Panacibacter ginsenosidivorans: one gene and its partner. The main gene of each other region encodes a partner of the protein of the gene in region 2 in a complex. Links are inferred from orthologs where the notes say so. Each region holds a gene or a part of one and is shown on either strand. Other genes may lie near its edges.

The links.
Region 1: the proteins of uvrB (region 2) and FRZ67_RS13340 are in contact, whole or in part, in a crystal structure (PDB 7EGT), measured with the Thermus thermophilus proteins. The link is inferred for Panacibacter ginsenosidivorans from one-to-one orthologs. Residues at the interface, in WP_096411307.1 of Thermus thermophilus: Glu23, Leu25, Arg26, Asp27, Gly28, Glu29, Arg30, Phe31, Arg55, Glu326, Asp327, Phe328, Glu379, Ser382, Gln383, His398, Gly400, Arg401; in WP_096412145.1 of Thermus thermophilus: His654, Arg656, Phe657, Gln666, Asp668, Glu669, Lys680, Arg681, Leu682, Ser683, Lys685, Tyr686, Ala687.

Annotation. Positions count from the first base shown.
Region 1 is NZ_CP042435.1:3,164,293-3,170,591, reverse strand. The notes cover bases 1,456-4,443. They hold FRZ67_RS13340 (ATP-dependent helicase), read right to left. Parts: upstream 4,129-4,443; coding sequence 1,783-4,128; downstream 1,456-1,782. Other genes in these bases: FRZ67_RS13335 (hypothetical protein), read left to right, coding at 4,351-4,443; FRZ67_RS13345 (hypothetical protein), read left to right, coding at 1,456-1,643. In the rest of the region: FRZ67_RS13355 (DUF2911 domain-containing protein), read right to left, coding at 1-42; FRZ67_RS13350 (acyl carrier protein phosphodiesterase), read right to left, coding at 243-836; more of FRZ67_RS13345, read left to right, coding at 1,164-1,455; more of FRZ67_RS13335, read left to right, coding at 4,444-5,436; FRZ67_RS13330 (hypothetical protein), read left to right, coding at 5,632-6,168. UniProt on the Escherichia coli protein: A helicase with DNA-dependent ATPase activity. Unwinds DNA duplexes with 3'-5' polarity. Translocates on single-stranded DNA with 3'-5' polarity. Initiates unwinding more efficiently from a nicked substrate than double-stranded DNA.
Region 2 is NZ_CP042435.1:2,306,761-2,313,036, reverse strand. Bases 24-2,988 are described here. They hold uvrB (excinuclease ABC subunit UvrB), read right to left. Parts: upstream 2,542-2,988; coding sequence 505-2,541; downstream 24-504. Other genes in these bases: FRZ67_RS09675 (SUMF1/EgtB/PvdO family nonheme iron enzyme), read right to left, coding at 2,815-2,988; FRZ67_RS09685 (S9 family peptidase), read right to left, coding at 24-278. Also shown: more of FRZ67_RS09685, read right to left, coding at 1-23; more of FRZ67_RS09675, read right to left, coding at 2,989-4,368; type IX secretion system outer membrane channel protein PorV, read left to right, coding at 4,731-5,867; ispF (2-C-methyl-D-erythritol 2,4-cyclodiphosphate synthase), read left to right, coding at 6,163-6,276. UniProt on the Escherichia coli protein: The UvrABC repair system catalyzes the recognition and processing of DNA lesions. A damage recognition complex composed of 2 UvrA and 2 UvrB subunits scans DNA for abnormalities.

The DNA of each region.
Region 1 (6,299 bases), 860 kb from region 2 along the record:
AAAAGAAATAAACAAAAAAACTACTGCTACAATATTTTTCATGTTGAGTTTTTTATGCGCTTATAACGTATATGCTTTTTTAAAGTTGCAAATATTTACAAATATCTTACCACAACCAATACTATTATCAGAATGATCTATTAACTATTTTTTATGGGCCGGACTTCATAACCTTTTTCAACTTCTGTTGCGTCGCACTCTTGTACAATTGATGCACTACTCAGCAAAAAAGCCAAAGACTTTTATAAGGCCGTAATAATATTGCGTTGAGACTGTACCATTGCCTTAACATCAGGAAAAAACTTGTTATAACAGTTATTAAGAGAAATATAATTTTCTTTAAAGCAGTTAAATGCCGCTTCAGTATATTCAATATATTTTGCCCTTCTGAATAATCCGCCAAAGCTGTTTTCTATACCTTTTGTTGTGCGGTAATTAAGCAACCAGTTTTGATCCATCATATACGGCAACATCTTTTGAAATCTTTCGGGTAATACATTATTAAAGCTATTTAGCCTGCTGTATGTGCGATCTGCAAAATCAGCCAGGCCATTGCTGTGAAATTCATTTTCATCATTGGCAAGAAAATGGTCATACACCACATCAACAAAAGCGCCTGCATAAGCACCAACCACGGGTTTAAAAAAAGTAATGGCAGTTTTGGTAGCCGGATGAGCATCTGTAAAAGTATCGATCATTCTGTGCAGCATAATTCCATGCTGTATGGGTAACGGATAATCAAACTTCTTTTTCCCTTTTACAAAATCACTGATCATATTGCCCACCAGTATTTCGCTGCTGTCAAAAGAAAGATATGCATGTGCCAGGTAATTCATTGTTCCAATATAATGAAAGCAAATCGTAAAGTGCAGCGGCGGAATTTGAAAATAATGCTTTTCATATAAACGCATGTATTTTAACGGCACATTTACAAACTTTATAATTTCGTTAAGGATTGCCCTGAAATTCAATGCAAGCAATACTTTTCCTCAAAAGACGCGTTCTTTTCATCATCTCTTTTTGCCGCTTATATCATTAAAGTACGAAAACCTTCTTATTTATCACAATCCTTACATTAACATAGGCAAGGTTAATACTTTTGGTCTGTCTTTAAAAACAAAAAACACCTGATAAAAAATTATTCAAGAAAAAAATTAAGAACCATGAAACCTCAAATCAATTTGCTTATCAAAAAGGCACAGAAGTCCTTCAGCAAAAAAATAATGATCGTTGCCGTTGCAGCCACTCTCATTGCCACCAGCGCTTTTGCAGGCGGTGAAGAAAACAAAGCAAAAGCCATCAGCAGTCTAAAGAAAGAATTCAACACTGCAAAGGATATAGAATGGAAGGTTACAGACAATTATATTAAAGCAAGTTTTAACTGGAATGATCAGCAACTGGAGGTATTTTATAACTATGATGGCGATATGATCGCAAAGTCGCGTCACATTAATCCCTTAAGCCTCCCTATAGATGCTCAGCAAACTCTTGCAAAAAAATATGCCGGTTATAAATTTGATGAAACAGTGGAATATAATGGCCAGGAAGGCGACCATTATTTTTATACTTCTATGATAAAAGAAAACACAAAAATTTTATTGCAGATAACACCTGAAGGTTCTGTAAGTGTTTTCCAAAAATAAATGATATGCTTTAATAATAAAGCCGGAGCAAATTTGCCCCGGCTTTATTATGTATTAAATGCTGAGTAGCGTACTTAATGTAAAAGTGTGCGACGCAACTAAGCTTAATAGCAGCAATATGGCTTAGTACATAATTCAACTATTCAACAATTCTAAGCTTTGCATAGTTCAGCATGATCTTTTTTTCTCCATTCAACTCGAACTGCACTGTAGCGATTGGATTATGTGCACTGCCTTCCATTTTACTTACCATACCAAAACCAAATTTCTGGTGCTCCACTTTTTGACCAGCCTGTAAATTAGAAGTATCGCTTGCCACAAAATCTGCAGCAGGCTTATGCTCTACCACTTTTGGTGCCTGTGGTTTAGGTGGCAGATAAGAAGGTGTTTCTTTCTTTCTTGCAGGTGGTGGCCCATAGGTTTTTTCTGCTTGTGCAGCAGCGCCAAACCCACCATGCATTCTGTCAAATGCGGAAGTATTGTTAAAGCTGCTGCCCTGGTTGCGGGCTCCACCACCGGCAAAAGTTCTGTCTAAAAATTCTTCAGGGAGTTCTTCCAAAAAGCGGCTGCCTTCATTCTGAACAAGACTGCCAAAGCGATAACGTGCATTGGCATAGCTTAACCAAAGCCTGTTCTTGGCTCTGGTAATGGCTACATAAAACAATCTTCTTTCTTCTTCCAGTTCTTCGCGACTATTAATGCTAAGCCCACTTGGAAAAAGCGTTTCCTCCAAACCTGCCACAAACACACATTGAAACTCCAGACCTTTTGCAGCATGCACGGTCATAAGTTTTACCACATCTGCATTTGGATCTTTCTGGTCTGCGTCCGTAAGTAAAGTAATTTGTTGTAAATAAGCACCGAGACCTTTATCACCAACTTCACCATCTTCTTCGTTCAATGGCGTTTCGATCCATTCTTTTATGGAGTTGAGTAACTCCTGTATGTTCTCATAACGGGCAACACCTTCTGTACTTTTATCATTAAATAATTCTTTTACAAAATTTGTTTGTTTACCAATGTGAAATGCAATTTCATAAGCATTGTGTTTTACCATCATGCTTTGTGCACTGCGGATCATCAACACAAAATTTTCTATTGCTTCAAGTGTACCTGCTTTGTAACCAAATTCTTTTGCACGTTCCAGCACATCCCACATCGTAATGTTATTTTCATTGGCATACAAAATGGCTTTATCAATAGTTGTTTTGCCAATGCCACGAACCGGATAATTAATAATGCGCTTTAATGCTTCTTCATCTTTTGGGTTTACAATTACACGCAGGTAAGCTATATAATCTTTGATCTCTTTGCGTTGATAGAAACTAATGCCGCCATAAATAATGTAAGGAATGCCCATCCTGCGCAGGCTTTCTTCAAATGCCCGGCTTTGCGCATTGGTTCTGTAAAGCACGCAAAAATCTTTGTTGTTATAATGATTGCGCAGCTTTTGTTCCTGTATGGCATCAGCAACAAATTTTCCTTCATCATTATCTGTCATTGTGCGCACCAGTTTTATTTTTTCACCGGTTGCATTTTCCGTCCAAAGGTTTTTTGGTATCTGTCCTTTATTGTTGGCGATAATATCATTCGCTACTTTTAAAATGTTTTGTGTGCTCCGGTAATTCTGTTCCAGTTTAATAATGCTTACATCATCATAGTCTTTCTGGAACTGTAAAATATTTTGAATAGTTGCGCCTCGGAAACTATAAATACTTTGCGCATCATCCCCAACAACACAAATATTTTCATGTTGTGCAGCAAGTAGTTTTATGATCTCGTATTGTGCCGGATTGGTATCCTGGTACTCATCAATCAATATATACCGAAACTTGCTTTGATATTTTATTAAAGCTTCCGGAAATTCTTTCAACAAACGATACATTAGAAACAACAGGTCATCAAAATCCATTGCACCATTTTTAAAACAACGCTTTGCATAAGCATCATAAATATTTGCTATCAATGGTCTGTTGCTGCGCATGTCTTCCTGCTGAATATAATAATCGTTTTTATATTCTACCGGACCAACCAAAGCATTCTTTGCTGCAGATATCCTGTTGTAAACAGTGTTGGGTTTATAATGTTTATCATCAAGGTTCAACTCATTGATCACCGTTTTCACAACACTCTTTGCGTCATCCGTATCATAAATGGTAAAACTGTTTGGGTAACCAAGCCTGTGCGCTTCAGCACGTAGTATGCGTGCAAACACGCTGTGAAATGTACCAATGTATAAATTACGTGCATCACTGTTGCCAAGAATATGTTCAATACGCTCTTTCATTTCTTTGGCAGCCTTATTGGTAAAGGTCAATGCTAATATGCGAAACGAATCAACACCATTTGCCATAAGGTGTGCAATGCGTGTAGTAAGCACTTTTGTTTTGCCGCTGCCTGCACCCGCCACGATCATCAGCGGGCCCTCAGTATGCAGTACGGCTTCCCGCTGCGGTTCATTCAATCCTTTCAAATAATCGATCATGCGGCGAAGTTAAGTTGAATGGTTGAGCAGTTGAAATGTAGTAATTGTTTGGGGAAATTTTTATGTACTTAGCTGCAGTAATGCTGTTGGACTCTTGTTGCGTCGCACACTTGTACTGTTGTTTTACATGTCCAACAAATAACACTACAGCTATAGTAAGATAGCCAGTAAGAAATATTTATTGTCTTTTATTCGTTAGAAGATTAACAAAATCCTTAATGTGTGAAAAACTTTTACTTAATCATCCTCCTATTTCCTGTTGTATTGCAGGCGCAAAGGAATGTAGATCTTGACCGCTATAATTTTACTGTACAATACCGTTCATTGCCGGCTATAAAATTAGACAGCTCTTACCGCACTTATAATGTAGAGATTGAAAGCACTAAACTAATGCAGCCGTTGCTTAATGAAATACACCCGGAAAATAATGTATTACTCGAAGGCTGGCGCAAAATGGAATCAGGCGGGCACATAACTGTACATGTACAACTGGAGGATCTCTTGCCCGAGTCCGTTTCTGTAAAAGAAAGAGTAGAAAACATAAAAGACAAGAATGGACAGGTAACAGGCACAAGAATATTTTATAGCGAAGAAGTGATCTACACTTTTGCTGCCACAGCTGCCATCAACGACTATAAAGGAATACATATTATGGATGAAGTACTGGCAAACCGTAGTTATAAACAGGTATATAGAAGCCCTGAGTTCCAGGTAAAAGCATTGGCGCAGGGTTATTTTGCTGTAAATGCACTAAGCGTTACAAAGAACCTTTATGAAAGATGTGTAACCAATGCCATGCATAATCTCAGTGAAAGAATAACAACAAATTTTGGGTTCCCGGTAGTAACAGCGCATGATTTTATGTGGATCATAGATAGCAAAAAAGATCCCGAATATACTGCGCACCGTCAGGCTTTTCTTACATTAACAGATGTGTTATTTGGAATGAACGCTAACACATCCATTGAAGGAGCAAAAGAGCAATTAAAACCTGTGATGGAGTATTTTGAAAAAGTAAAACATTTATACACTTCTTCCGGTAAGCACGATCGTAAAATAAGATACGCCAGCTATTATAACCTGGCTGTGTTGTATTACTATCTCGATGATCCGCAGCAAATGATGAGAGAAGCAAACGGACTTGAATTAAATGATTTTGATGCAGGTGATGCAAAAGGCTTTCAGCAAACAGCCACCTGGCTCAAAAATATTTTTGTGCAATCAAATATTTATACGCGTCATTTTGCTATTGATACTGCTGTTTTTAAAGGACCATATGAAAAAGACGCAGTTACCATAACTCATTAAATTTCTGCAGGTAGAAAGTTTTTGTATAAATTGCTTATGCAGCTAACCCAGGCATAATTCCTAGTAAATATTCCTGATGTCCGAGAATACTTTTCTGCTATTTGCGAAAAATACAAAAGAGCAAAGCGGTAATGCGGGATTCAGTTAGTGTTCACCTGTTGTAATGAATAGCTTGGCAGTATAAAACTGTAAGCAATGAAAAAGATCACTACAATAGCACCCGTACTTTTTATTACCGTAATCTTATTATTTACAAGCTGCACAAGTGATGGAACTTTTGACTTCAGTTCATCTGGTGGAGGTGGGTCCGGCGGCCCCTATTTCACGGCACTTGATAGTGCAATAGCAACAGAGTGGTTTGCTGAAGATAGTTCGCAGTGGTATGAGAGCCACAATGAATCAGGTAAAAAGATGATATTTTGTACTCCTGATATTAATACAAGATATTCGAACTCAATTAAGCTGTTTGGGTACGTGAAACGTCTGGATACAACAGACATTGCACATTCAATGTCATATACCCTGGGTGACTATAAAATTAGCCTTGTAAATGCCAGCGGCCAGGAGCAATTACAGATTACCAATATTGCAAATGATGTATACCCTGATCCCGCAGAAATAGCTGATCTTTTACAATTCAGGGTCTTTATTATACCTGTTGAACAATGGTCAGCAAGTCTTAGTGTCTATCATTATGATGAAATATGTGCTTATTATAATATAGGACCTTAAGTTAGTTGTGCCGCCTTCTTCAATAATCTGAAGCATCTGAACTTTAGCTTTATGCATTTATCTTTTCGCCTTTGACATTACTTTGTGAAACCAACACAGGCATAACAGCAACAATATTTTTCCTATAAAAT
Region 2 (6,276 bases):
GGACTAAACTTTGGAGATGATTCATCCTCTTTGCTATAAGTAAGTTGTATGTTTTGTTTGCCATCCCAACTAATCATCCAGATGTTATTATCACGTTTGTCTTTTGCTGTATCAACGGTGCTTACAACATAAGCCACCCAATTACCATCCGGCGAAACCTGTGCTGCGCTTACATCCTGGAGGCGGTAAACGTCTGAGGGAACAAGTGAACGCTTTGTTTGTGCATTGAGCGAAAGGCAATAAAGCAGCATTATTGAAAGAAAGAAAATTTTTCTCATATATAGCATTTAGTTATTGAGGGAATTAAATGTAAGGAAAATTTTTTAGCAAGCTGTTTTACTACTATGATGCTTTTGTTGTGTCACTCATTTGTACGTTCGGAAGGAGAGGCAACAAGGCATAGGCAAAGAGTATTGTTTTTTTGCTGTCCATTTATGATCTAGGGCACAAGTGTGCGACGCAACAGTTGATGCCATGAAAAACAAAATCCGGGTTCATAAAAAATTATTTCATTGCTTCGAGCTCTTTCTGCATACGGAACATTTCATCTCTTAAACGTGCAGCCTCAATAAAGTCAAGATCACGTGCAGCTTTCTCCATTTGCTTCTTTGTTTGATGAATAGCTTTTTCCATTTGCGGAATTGTTTTGTACACTTCCTGCTCTTCTGCGGCAGTTGTTATAATGTCTCCATCAGGTGCAATAGCATAAGGGTTTTTTACATCGTATCCTTTTATATCAAGAACAGAAGTTTGTTTCATGATCTGTTCTATAGATTTCTTTATGGTTCTTGGTGTAATGTTGTGCTCAATGTTGTAAGCAACTTGTTTTTCTCTTCTGCGTGTAGTTTCATCAATGGTTCGTTGCATACTTTCGGTCATCTTATCTGCATAGAAAATTACCAGACCGTCCACATTACGGGCCGCACGACCGGCAGTTTGTGTAAGCGATCTTTCATTACGCAGGAATCCTTCTTTATCTGCATCAAGAATGGCAACCAAAGAAACTTCGGGAAGATCAAGACCTTCTCTCAAAAGATTGACGCCAACGAGCACATCAATTTCTCCCAAACGCAACTGTCGCAATATTTCCACACGTTCAAGCGTATCAACATCGCTATGAATATATTTTGATTTGATGTTGATGCGATGCAGGTATTTATCCATTTCTTCTGCCATGCGTTTGGTAAGTGTTGTTACCAAAACACGATCACCTTTTGTAACACGTTTATCAATTTCATCGAGCAGGTCATCAATCTGGTTTACACTCGGTCTTATTTCAATCGGTGGATCGAGCAAACCTGTTGGACGAACAACCTGTTCAACAACAACGCCTCCTGTTTGTTCGAGTTCATAATCACCTGGCGTTGCACTTACAAAAACTGTTTGGCCAATCATGTTTTCAAACTCGTGAAAATTCAATGGTCTGTTATCAAGTGCAGAAGGCAAACGAAACCCGTAATCAACAAGAATAAGTTTGCGGCTTCTGTCACCGCCATACATACCTGCAACCTGTGGAATGGTTTGGTGGCTTTCATCAATGATGCACAAAAAATCTTTTGGAAAATAATCCAATAAACAGAAAGGTCTTGTGCCTGGGTTGCGACGATCAAAAAATCTGGAGTAGTTTTCAATGCCATTGCAATAACCAAGTTCGCGTATCATTTCGAGATCGTATTCTACACGTTCTTTTAAACGTTGTGCTTCTATTAGTTTACCTGTACTTTTAAAATATTCTGTCTGTGCCATCATTTCATCCTGTATCTCATGCATAATACTTTGCAGCATATCTTTTGGTGCAATGTATAAGTTAGCAGGAAAGATAGCGGCGTTCTCAACTGTTCCAATTCTTCTATTGGTTTGCACATCCATCGTTTCTATTTCTTCTATCTCATCTCCAAAGAAAGTTATGCGATAACCATAATCTACATAAGGAAGATTGATATCAACGGTATCTCCTTTTACGCGGAATGTGCCACGCTTGAATTCTATTTGTGTGCGGGTATATAAACTATTCACCAATGAATGAAGAAAGCCTTGCCTTGAAACGGTTTGCCCTCGCTGAATGCGGACAATGCCATTTTCAAAATCGGTAGGGTTACCTATACCATAGATACAACTTACACTTGCAACTACAATAATATCTCTGCGGCCAGAAAGTAATTCACTTGTTGCCTGCAACCGAAGCTTATCTAATTCTTCATTTATACTTAGATCTTTTTCAATGTAAGTATCGCTAACAGGCATGTAAGCCTCCGGCTGATAATAATCGTAATAGCTTACAAAATAGCCAACCGCATTATCAGGAAAAAACTGTTTGAACTCTCCATACAATTGTGCAACTAATGTTTTGTTGTGTGTAAGAACCAGTGCAGGCCGCTGAACATTTTGTATAACATTGGCCATCGTATATGTCTTGCCACTACCGGTTACACCCAGTAATGTTTGAAATCTTTCCCCACTAATTAATCCATCTGTTAGCTGCTGTATGGCTTGTGGCTGGTCTCCGCTCGGTTCGTATGGTGCATGTAACTTAAAAGGCATGCTGCTAAGTTAATAAGTTGATCGGTTGATAAGTTGAGCATGTTGTTAATTATATTCCCGGCTTTTGTAGTAATAGCAGCTTCGTTGTGTCACTCACTTGTGCTTTTGATACATTAATGAGCAATGAGGAAAAGCTTTTTTTCTGCTGACTTTTTTGCTGTAGTACAAGAGTGCGACGCAAGGATGTATAATGCATATTCAAAAGCCGGTATATAAAAAACAAATCCCGGCAAGACTGCCAGGATTGTCCGTTTTTATTACCTAACTCTGAATCTATCTTTTTTGTCTCTTCTTGGGGAAGAAGTTACCATTTTGTAATTTCGAAGAAGTGCCTTCTGTAGGGCCAAAGTGGCTCATTGCACAGCGGAACCCAAGTCCGCTGCTACTTTGATCTTCCTCTACAAAACGACGAGCACCTGGGCTTAACCAATAAGGCATATCCATCCAGCTACCGCCCTTTATAACCCTGGATTTATCACTAACTAAAGTAGTAACACCGTAACCATAATATACTTTGCTCAATGAATCACCATCAAGGTAATTAATAGCGTAGGCATGTTGGTAGTTGCGGCGCTCCGTTAAAGATGAATCATTTTCAGGAACAGTTTTAATGCGTCCTATGCTGTCTCTCAGGTTACCCTGACCACCACTCATATCAACTTTGGAGAAAACGTTACCGCGGTAGGGGTTCATATCATCTGCTTCCATATTTGTCTGTGCTCTATATACGTCAGCAACCCACTCACTGACGTTGCCACTCATATTATATAAGCCAAAACCATTAGGGAAGAAGGAAGTCACGGGTGCCGGTATAGCTGAACGGTCATTCAAGCCACCTGGTGTACCCATATAATCACCGTTGCCTCTTTTAAAGTTTGCAAGAAATGCGCCCTGCCATGTACCTCTTTTTGTTGCACGCAGGTTGTCGTAACCTTCATTTTTCCAGGAATAGATCTGTTTATTGGCTACCAGTTCCTCACCTCTTTTCTTTTCAGATTTGCGGGGTTTTGGATTTTCAAGTATCAGACCCAAAGCGGCATATTCCCATTCTGCTTCTGTCGGGAGCCTGTAATCAGGAAACATAATGCCATCTTCAAACTGTACTTTGGTACGCGGCCTTCCCTGTGCATCAAGTAAAGGATTTTTCTTAGGCTTTCCGGGGATACCTTCATATTCGCCCATCAGGTAAGATTTACTGTTGAAGTTATCCTGACCGCCACCATTCATTTCCTGTTTTATAACATTTTTATTCTGATAGCCGGCATTTACCAGTTCATTTTCATTTACCCTGTCTGTACGCCAGATACAAAAATCGTGAGCCTGTTTCCAGGTTACACCCACAACAGGATAATAATTATAGGAAGGATGGCGGAAATAAAATTCCACATAAGGTTCATTATAGGCTAATTCGCTGCGCCATACCAAAGTATCGGGATAAGCGCCACGTACAACGGCTTCATATTGAGGATCAGAAAAAACATTATTCAACCAATGCAGGTATTCACGGTAGTGCACATTGGCAACTTCTGTTTTATCTATAAAGAAAGAGTTTACAGTTACACGGCGAGGCACATTGTTCCAGTCTCCCATTACATCTTCTTCGGTTGCACCCATTGTAAATGTGCCACCTTGCACAAAAACAAGGCCCGGCCCTGTTTTTACATCCTTAGCTTTAAAAACGTAATAACCGCCCTGGTTTTTATCATTGTAATTCCAGCCGGTAACATCAGACTTTTCTGGTTTCTTTTTAAATATGCTCCCGTTCTTACAGGAAGCGAAACCCAAAGCTGCTGCGAGAAAGAAACTGTTTCTAACTATTTTGTACATGTGAATAGCCTTTTTATCAATTTATAGAACGATAACAAAAATGGAATATTGTATTTTTTTAATGGAATGTGCGAATATATAAGTTTTACTTTCTAAAAAATTCAACATTTACAACAAGAAAGCCTTTAATAGCGTTCTAAGCTAAACATGAATATTTGATTTCTTTCCCAGAGATTGTTTGGCGGGAATCAAAAAAGTTACATATTTGTTTTATTAAAAAATAAGCAATCCATCTTGGAACATTCAAAACCTGACCTGATATAGACCAAAACTCTACGTTAATTTGCTGAAAAATAACACCGGCAACTGGTTAGCCTATTGAATAATTTCAGCTATTTCTCAACAGTAAAAAAATAATTTCAATGAAGCGGATAACACTGAGATCAACTGCTTTATCTGTTCTGTTTAGCATAGGGTTGGGTTTGGCCGTGCAGGCACAGTCATCAATTAACATAGTAACTACAGCAGTTCCGTTTTTGCGAATCTCACCAGATGCTCGTGCTGGTGGAATGGGCGATGCCGGCATCGCTACCACGCCTGATGCAAATGCTGTTTTCTGGAACAGGGCAAAATTACCTTTTGCCAATTATAGCGGGGGGGTATCTGCTACTTACACGCCATGGCTAAAAGATATAGCACAGGATGTTTATTTAACCACGCTTGGCGGCTATTACAAAATAGATGAAGAGTCGGCTATCTCGGGAGGACTTAGGTATTTTAGTCTTGGCAATATACAGTTTACCGATTATTCGGGTAATCCTATTTCAACAGGACGGCCAAGAGAATTTTCATTAGATTTTGGGTACTCTAGAAAAATTTCTGATAAGTTAGGGGTGGGTGTGGCTTTGCGTTATATCAACTCAAGTCTTGCTAACGGGTATAGTAATAATGGGGTTACTTATAAAGCCGGTAATGCTTTAGCGGCAGATTTGTCTCTCTACGGCAATAATCTTGATGAAAACGGCCAGGGCCTTACTTATGGTCTTGCCATAAGTAATCTGGGCTCAAAAATAGGTTATACGACTGATGCGAAGGCAAAAGATTTTATACCGGCAAATCTTGGCGCCGGTGTAGCATACACATGGGCTTTTGAAGAATTGCACAAGTTTACTTTGGCTTTGGATATTAATCATTTGCTCGTTCCTGCATTCCCAGAGTATACAGGTGATACTTTAATAGATGGTCCAGCCATAGACGAATATCGCAACCAAAGTGTATTAACCAGCTGGACAAAATCTTTTGGCAATAAAGCAAACACAGCATCGGTAGGGGCTGAATATACTTATAACGACCAGTTTTCTTTAAGAGCCGGTTATTTTTTACAACCAAAAAGCCAGGGTGGTCAAAGTTATTTTACGGCTGGTGTTGGTTTAAAATATAATGTATTCGGGTTTAATTTTTCTTACCTGGCGCCTTCAGGTAATGGAGTTACACGCAATGCTTTGTCAAATACCATACGCTTTAGCGTAATCTTTGATCTTGGTGAAGCTGCAGAATAACAGAAAATAAATTTTTGTAACCGGCATTTGAAACACTATTTAACTCCGGTTGTGTCACTCACTTGTACAGCAACAATTCTATTCACCAACCATTGGTAAATAATTAAAAGGGATAGTATCTGAAAATGATACCATCCCTTTTTGATTTTTTTTCTTTCCTTCGTTTGGCATTGAATTTTATGGGCCAGCTATTTATGTGCTGTATAAAATGAAACAGTACAAGAGTGCGACGCAACCATGCTTAATAAAAGCGGTAGTGTGGGGTACATAATTTATTTAAAACAATAAAATATTTATGAGTATAAGAATTGGAATGGGTGTAGATTTTCACCAGTTAACAGAGGGGCGTGACCTATGGCTGGGCGGTGTAAAGATACCTCACAGTAAAGGGGCTCTGGGCCATAGTGAT